One region of the Neobacillus sp. S1115 genome, then DNA from elsewhere that is predicted to be linked to it. Evidence: riboswitches for the same ligand, from Rfam matches in the RefSeq annotation. Region 1 holds a riboswitch; the other holds the start of a gene.

Region 1 (4,218 bases):
ATCGTAGCGGACCTGGTCTTCACCTTCAACAATTAACTCCAATTCTGTTAAAAAGTTGAGTTGAAGCGGTGCCGGTAAACGCTCGATTATATCACTGATTTCAGGAAGATTTTCTGCATCATCGATAGTGGCTGGCGGTTGGTCCAATTGCTGAAACCAAATCTTTAATTCGTCAATAAACTCATAAAAATGCCTTTCAAACCGTTCGGCACATTCTTCGCTTTCATCCTCTGAAGCTTTCTTCATCATTTCCCAATCTTCAAGGGCGACCTCTAATTTTTCATAAACATGCATTATCACGTAATCACTCCTCGGTTTTGAGTATACAGAAGAAAACCCTATAAGACAAAGGATTCGTCACTTGTTAAGACTATTGGTCTAATTCGTAATCTTCAAAACATATGAATGAATATAACGCAATAGAGGTGGGGTAATGAAAGCAGTTGTGTACACGAAGTACGGTACACCCGATGTTCTTAAACAGAAGAGGTAGAAAAACCTATACTTAACGATGATCTGGTACTGGTAAAGATTCACGCAGCATCTTTGAATTTTGGCAATCTAGTTCTTTTAAAAGGGTAACCGTTTTTAGCGCGTTTTTCCTTTGGACTATGAAAGCAAAAAACTCCATACCCGGAGAAAATCATTGAAAGTTCGGTCGCATTGAAAAGCAATATGTGACCGACTGCTCATTTAAACGAATATATTACACAAATAAAAAACACCGCATGGGCGGTGTAAATGGATTTTAATTCTTTTTAATAGGTAACGTAAGTTGAAAGGTAGTAACATGATTATCAGACATACATTCTATTTCACCGTGATGTTTCTCAACAATATTCTTACAAACGAATAAGCCGATACCTGTGCCTAGTTTCTTAGTAGTGAAGAAGGGTTCGAAAATTAAATGTACTGCTTCAGGATCGATAGTAGGGCCATTATTAGAAATACGAATCTTAATTTGGTGATCATCTATATTTGTTTGGATATCAATTTTCCGCAGATTTTCTTCTTCACACACAGCGTCAACTGCGTTTATTAAAAGATTGAGAAAAACTTGTTTTAACTCATTCCGATCGCCCGTGATACAAATATCAGCATCGATATTTGTATGAATTTGGACATTGCCATCGACGATGCTTGGATAGAGGAAATCAAGCACTTCTTCTATTAATAAATGGATGGTAATGTCTTCATTCTGGCTTTCTGCCAGCGTGTTCAGTTTTGATGTATGAAGGAACTGAGTAATTCTGAACTTAAGTTGATCTAATTCTTGGCTGACAACATCTAAATATGGTAGATTAGGATGCTCGTGCTTTAATAGTTTTATAAAGCCCATAACGGAAGTGAGCGGGTTGCGAAATTCATGAACAAAGCTAGAAGACATTTGTCCAAGAATCGCCAACCGGTCCTTATGTGTTTGGGAAATAAATAAATTTTGTTCTTGTAGTTTCTTATCTTTGATTTCGGTGTACTTAGAAACAGCATAGAAACAGAATAAATCGAACTGTTTATTGACCAAGTCAATCGTTGGCTGCAGCTCTTCTGGTATGAGTCCGGAAAGGTTTAAATATTTAATAATTATACTTCTACCCAGATTTACATTATAAACAAATTCCCCAATATTGACATTAGCCTCGACCCGTTCCAGGGCTACTTTGTGCGCCAATAATTTAACATCTTCATCAGAGAATCCCTTTAAAATTGAATTTGTTATGAGATGGTACATTAAATGACCGTTCTTTAATATTAGCTCTGGATTATCCCGGTAATAATGGATAATAATTTGCTCTTCCCAAAAATGTATAAACTTTTGTTCATTCTCAATTAGAAATTGGCCTACTTTTTTATCCATACACAGCCTGCTTTCCACTATATTAAAGTGATTATAGCATAAAAATTTGATGCATGGGGACGGTTCTCGTGCCTCAAAATAGGTGTATATAAGAAATATTTCAAAGCAATTTGATGAAATGTACGAGCAAATAAGGTTTGAAATGTTTGACTTTTTTGAATAAAATGTTACCATATATCCATATGAGGTAATCTTTTCAAATGAATATGAATCAAATCCGCTAGAGGTGCCTTTTTGAAAAGGCTGAGATTGAAGTGTGACTTCGGGACTCTATGAACCTGATCTGGTTAATGCCAGCGTAGGGAAGTGGACAACGGGATTTTTGGAGAGCAAAATTTTTATTTCTAAATTTCGGCCACTTTCTTACAAAAGGAAGTGGCTTTTTGTTTTGCCTGTTTTGCGCTTCCTTAGACCGGCGAAATCCATTCAAAGGGGGGGAGTTGTATTTTTACTAGTCTAAAAGAAAAAGAGTTGCATCTTATATCCAATGGTAAAATGTCGATCCATCAATTGGCTGAAATAGCGAAGGATATTCATCCATTTGTAACTGCGCTACACTTGCGGGAAAAACAAAAATCAGCAAAGGAACTTTTTCAAGCAGTCGAACTTTTAACAAATGAAAACGTCCCTCCATCAAAAATCGTGATTAACGATCGGGTAGATGTTGCAATCGTGGCAAAGGCCCTTGGTGTTCAATTAGCCTATCATAGTTTAGATACAGCCTGTGTAAAGGAGCATTTTCCTCAACTTAGGGTCGGGACTTCCATTCACTCCTATGAAGAAGGACAAAATGCAAAGGAGAATGGAGCTGATTTCGTTCTATACGGTCATGTCTTCCCTTCGCAATCAAAACCAGGAAAGACCCCAAAAGGGCTAGAAGAATTAACACGGCTGTCACAGCTGAACATTCCGGTGATTGCCATTGGCGGGATAACGCCGGAGAATATGGAAGAAGTCCTACAGGCAGGGGCAACGGGTATCGCTGTCATGTCAGGTGTTTTAGATGCTCGTGACCCCTTATTAGCCGTAAAGTCTTACATACATGCATTTAGAGATGGAGGTGAGAAATATGGATCATACATTTGATGTTGCCATAATTGGAGGTGGTGTTAATGGAGCCTCGATTGCCTATCAGTTATCAAAGCAAGGAAGAAAAGTCATCATTATTGAGAAAGAACAAATCGGCTGCCAAGCATCAAGTGCTGCCGCCGGAATGCTGGCTGCGCAAGCTGAACTTGAACATGACGGTCCATTATTTCAGTTGGCGATAAAAAGTCAATCAATGTTTTCGGCTCTCGCTAATGAATTATTGGAAACTACTGGTGTGGAAATCGAGTTTGTCAATAAAGGGATGTTAAAAATTGCAGAAACCGAAGACATAGCAGAAGAAGTAAAAAAACAGGTCACCTTTCAAAAGAAATGGGATCCAACCATAAAATGGCTGGATGCGAAGGAATTACGAGAAATGGAACCGTCACTTTCAACAAGCGTACCTGGAGCGATGTATCTCCCGAACGACGGGCATGTACAGCCTGCAAAGTTAACGCAGGCGTTCGCAAAAGCGGCGGTCCATTTTGGTGCTAAAATACTTGAAAACACCGAAGTGCTATCTTTTCTTTATCAAAACGGTCAGGTGATAGGGGTGCAAACCACGAACGGAACCATCCTTAGTGATAACTTTGTTGTTGCGGCCGGTGCTTGGGCGGCCCAATTAATCCGTGAATCTGGTTTAGAGATGAACATGTATCCTGTTAAAGGTGAATGCTTTTCCGTTAAAACAGAAAGGCCAATTATCAATAGAACCATTTTTTCAGATAAACGCTGCTATCTTGTACCAAAAAAGAATGGAGAAATTTATATTGGTGCGACCATGATTGAACATACATTCGATAAAAAGGTAACAGCAAAAGGGATTTCCACTTTGCTGGAAAGAGCAACCCAAATCATACCGCAAATTAAAGAGGCAGCGTGGGAGAGGGTGTGGGCTGGAATTAGGCCACAGACAGGTGATGGACTGCCTTACATTGGCGCGCATCCGAGGTGGAAAAATTTGTTTGTGGCAGCAGGGCATTTTCGCAATGGGATTCTACTTAGCCCGATTACAGGGAAACTAGTGGCTGAATTAATCGAAGGCAGACTGAAAGATGAGAATCTGCTATCAGCTTTCCGGCTCGACAGAAATATGTTGGTAGGAGGTAAACCATGAAGGTATTATTAAATGGCGAATGGACCCAATTATCAGACAGTATGGTATTTGTTTCAGATGTTCTTCAGCATTTTGAAATCCATGATAAAGTCGTTGTGGTCGAAGTAAACGGTGAAATTTTAACCAAGCTGGAACACCAAAGTACTAGATTAGCAGA
Region 2 (4,218 bases), 2.1 Mb from region 1:
GCTGCAGGCCAAGCTCCAGGCGCGAAAGCTAAACGGGTGGCTGCAAGAGCACCATTTTCCAAACGTTCCAATCCATTATCTTTTTGTAAACAGTAATGAAAAAACATTGATTACAGCGGAGCACGGGAATGAAGAGATTCTTCGGAATGTATGTAATAGTGAATTTTTAATAGAAAAAATAGAACAAATTAAAGAATTTCAAAAGATAGATAAGCTAGGCTCCAAGGATTTAAAAAAGGTAAATAAATTACTTCTATCGAAGCACACTCCCGATAATCCCGATATATTAAAGCAATTCCACCTGTCTCCTAAAGAAATCCCCACTGGTGTGAAGTGCCCCGATTGCCGCTTTTTGCCGATGACTTATCATTCCGGAACCTGGTGGTGCCCAAAGTGTAACGCCAAATCGAAAACTGCCCATATTCCAGCCATCAACGATTATTTCCTTTTAATAAAACCGACTATCACAAATTCTGAGCTAAGAGAGTTTCTCCATATAGATTCGATAAGAGTGGCCAGCCATTTTCTAACGACCGCAGATTTCCCCCATAGTGGTACATTTAAAGACCGTGTTTACCATCATCCCGTATTGCAATAAAAAAACCACCGCCAACCAGCAGTGGTTTTAAGAAACAGACCGAACGCGGCCGAGCAGCTTCGCCAGCCCCGCAAATTTACCCTTATACAGCGCACCACGAATAAAATAGTAGCAGACGCTGATGCCGAGGAAGTCCTTAAATAGGTCAAATAGCGACGCGGAGCGGTATGGATAGAACGATTGGTGGATTTCGTCACTGATGCCGTAGAAGGCCGCAAACAGGGCACAAGCCAAGTTCCAGCCTGGCGTAAAACTGAAACCGGCGACAGCATTGCTGCGCAGGTCAGCGTTACCGCGTCTAAACGTCAAACATGCGAGGACTAGTAATACATATAAAATCGCAAACTCTATTAAATGCAATGATTCTTTAATAGTGTGGTCAATCGTCGAATCGGGCAGGCGCACGAAGTGGTCCGACGGCAGGCTCGATTGAATGAAGATGGCTGCCATGTAAAGCACGGGCAGGACCCGCAGCACCCATTTTAACACGTTCATGAAACAATTCCCCCTAAAAATTTTTCAAAAAGATGCATAAAAACGCAGGCAATTACAAAAAATAAAATTTTTTTCAGACTAGTGTATATAATTCTAGTTATCTGTTCAGAATGATTGCTGAGGTGATGAAAATGAGAGAGGAAGAAAACAAACGATCTTCTCAAAGTTCCAGCGTAAAACGCTTTTTCAAGAAGCGTTGGGTATTTCCAGCCATCTATATCGCAAGTGCAGCAATCATTTTAACAGGTGTTCTTTGGTACCAGTCCAGCGCAGGAGACTCAGACAAATACGATTACAAGTCTACTGATATTACTGGCAAAAAGACCAACCCGCCTGCAGTTGAAGTTAACTCGGCTTTAGAAAACGTCAAAATGCCGGTGAAGGATGCAGCAACAGCTGTCATCAAGACAAAGTTCTATGATTTCAGTGCGAAAGCTGAAGACCAGGAAGCCGCATTAGTATTCTACGAGAACACATACAACCCGAATACTGGTGTCGACATCACCATGAAGGACGGCGAAACGTTTGATGTATTAGCATCACTCAGCGGAACTGTCACTCGTGTTGAAGAAGACGCGGTGCTTGGAAATGTCATCGAAATTGAACACGACAAAGGTATTGTAACACAATATCAGTCCGTGAAAGACATTAAAGTTGAAGTTGGCGACAAGGTGAAACAGGGAGATGTTCTTGCCAAGGCTGGGCAAAGCATGTTCAATGAAAAAGCTGGAACACACGTCCATTTTGAAATTCGTAAAGATGGCGTCGCGGTTAACCCTAGTAAGTATATCGACAAACCGGTAAGTTCTTTACAAGAAGCGACTCCTTCAAACAGCAAGGAATCCATGCAAACTCCTAGCGAAAAAAAGCAGCAGGAGTTGGAGGATCCAGCTGGCTCCGACGACCAGTCTTCCGATAAGGAAACAGACGACGGCAGCACTAAAGAAGACGAGTCCACTAACTCAAAAGAAAAGACAAATTCATAATATTGAAAGTATAAGGGGAAGGGGAGTACTTCCTCTTTTTTTTGCGTTTTTTTCAAAAAAAAGAATCTGGTTCGCCTGCCAGATTCCGCAAAAAAATAGGACCCGGCCGATTGCCGGATCCAACACGATATATTAAAAGGGGGGGTTATGAAAAAGTGTGACTGAGATTGTCCTTTTCACACTTTTATCTTACCCTCCAGATATGAACAAACTATGAACAAAAGGTGAAAGTTTGAAAAACAGTTATGAGAATTATCTGTTCCGATAACCACAAAGTTTACCAAAAAGCTTTCCATTTCCAAAAATTTCTGATATATTTTGACTGTAAGATTATAACTTAATATTGTTTGAAATGCTCTACTGGGGGGGTCCGATGGCTCGGACTGAGAGAAGAATGCATAAATTCTTTGACCCTTTGAACCTGATCTGGATTATACCAGCGTAGGGAAGTAGTATCAAAGGTGTCCGTGGTTTAATTTGGGTACCGCTACTTTTGGATGAAAAAATCAGGTTCTGTGCAAACAGAACCTTTTTGTATTGTCCTCCATTACTTTCCAGTAATGAACTGCGCTGTAACTCCCAGGGTGCAAAATCAAACCATTTTGAAGGAGGAAGTTACATGCAGAAGCAAGTGGAAGGGAACATCGAGTTAAAATCACAATTCACTGGAAGTAAAAAGGTATATGTCGAAGGGGCAAGACCCGATCTTAAGGTTCCGATGAGAGAAATTCAACTTACTCGAACCGTTGCTGCTTTTGGAGAAGAAGAAAATGAGCCTGTTCGGGTCTATGATACGAGCGGCCCCTACACTGATTCGAATTATCAGGTCGATATTCAAAGCGGACTTCCAGCATTGCGCAAGGATTGGATTCTCGAGCGGAATGATGTGGAGGCATATGTTGGAAGAGAAATAAAGGCCAAGGATAACGGATTCCATGAAGGGGACGAACGTGCAAACCTTGAATGGTATCCCAATGTAAATAAAACACCCCTTAAAGCTAAAACAGGAAAAAATGTCACCCAGATGCATTATGCCAAAAAAGGCATGATTACCCCTGAAATGGAGTACATAGCCATTCGTGAACATAGGGACCCGGAATTTGTCCGTGCAGAAGTTGCCAGCGGGAGAGCGATTATCCCAGCCAATATCAATCACCCGGAAAGCGAACCGATGATTATTGGACGAAACTTTCATGTGAAAATTAATGCAAATATCGGGAATTCGGCCGTTACCTCCTCTATAGAGCAAGAGGTTGAAAAAATGACGTGGGCAACTCGCTGGGGCGCCGATACCATCATGGATTTATCGACCGGAAAAAATATCCACACAACGAGAGAATGGATCATTCGCAATTCTCCCGTACCAGTCGGAACGGTCCCAATCTATCAGGCACTTGAGAAGGTAAATGGGATTGCCGAGAATTTAACATGGGAAATATACCGCGATACGTTAATTGAACAGGCGGAACAAGGGGTCGACTATTTTACAATCCATGCCGGCGTTTTGCTGCGATATATTCCTTTAACGGCAAAACGGACAACAGGCATTGTATCCCGCGGCGGCTCGATTTTGGCGCAATGGTGCTTGGCTCATCATAAGGAAAATTTCCTCTATACTCATTTTGAAGAAATATGTGAAATCCTGAAACAATATGATATCTCTGTTTCTCTTGGAGACGGGCTCCGTCCAGGCAGTATTGCTGATGCAAATGATGAAGCACAATTCGCAGAGCTTGAAACGCTGGGGGAATTAACGGAGATTGCCTGGAAACATGATGTGCAGGTGATGATTGAAGGGCCAGGTCATGTACCGATGCATATGATCAAAGAGAACGTCGATAAGCAAATGGAAATTTGTAAAGAAGCGCCATTTTATACGTTAGGACCTTTAACCACCGATATCGCACCAGGATATGATCATATTACTTCAGCTATCGGAGCGGCGATGATCGGCTGGTTTGGAACAGCGATGCTCTGTTATGTGACACCCAAAGAGCATCTAGGCTTACCGAACAAAGATGATGTCCGGGAAGGAGTCATTGCTTATAAAATTGCCGCTCATGCCGCTGATTTGGCCAAAGGGCACCCCGGTGCACAAAAAAGAGACAATGCTTTATCAAAAGCCCGTTTCGAATTTAG

Evidence for each region. A riboswitch is a leader RNA that binds a small molecule or an ion and turns the genes downstream of it on or off. The one in region 1 is predicted to bind thiamine pyrophosphate.
Region 2: another riboswitch for thiamine pyrophosphate. It lies ahead of thiC (phosphomethylpyrimidine synthase ThiC); the one in region 1 lies ahead of tenI (thiazole tautomerase TenI).

The regions. Positions count from the first base shown of each region.
Region 1 covers NZ_AP038275.1:3,959,742-3,963,959, reverse strand. The annotation lists gene ACZ5B7_RS19135 (hypothetical protein) at 1-294, opposite strand, end outside; gene ACZ5B7_RS19130 (histidine kinase N-terminal domain-containing protein) at 749-1,855, opposite strand; TPP riboswitch at 2,068-2,177, shown strand; gene tenI (thiazole tautomerase TenI) at 2,327-2,941, shown strand; gene thiO (glycine oxidase ThiO) at 2,925-4,061, shown strand; gene thiS (sulfur carrier protein ThiS) at 4,058-4,218, shown strand, end outside.
Region 2 covers NZ_AP038275.1:6,013,629-6,017,846, reverse strand. The annotation lists gene ACZ5B7_RS29205 (nuclease-related domain-containing protein) at 1-598, shown strand, start outside; gene ACZ5B7_RS29200 (VanZ family protein) at 626-1,093, opposite strand; gene ACZ5B7_RS29195 (peptidoglycan DD-metalloendopeptidase family protein) at 1,225-2,079, shown strand; TPP riboswitch at 2,432-2,544, shown strand; gene thiC (phosphomethylpyrimidine synthase ThiC) at 2,699-4,218, shown strand, end outside.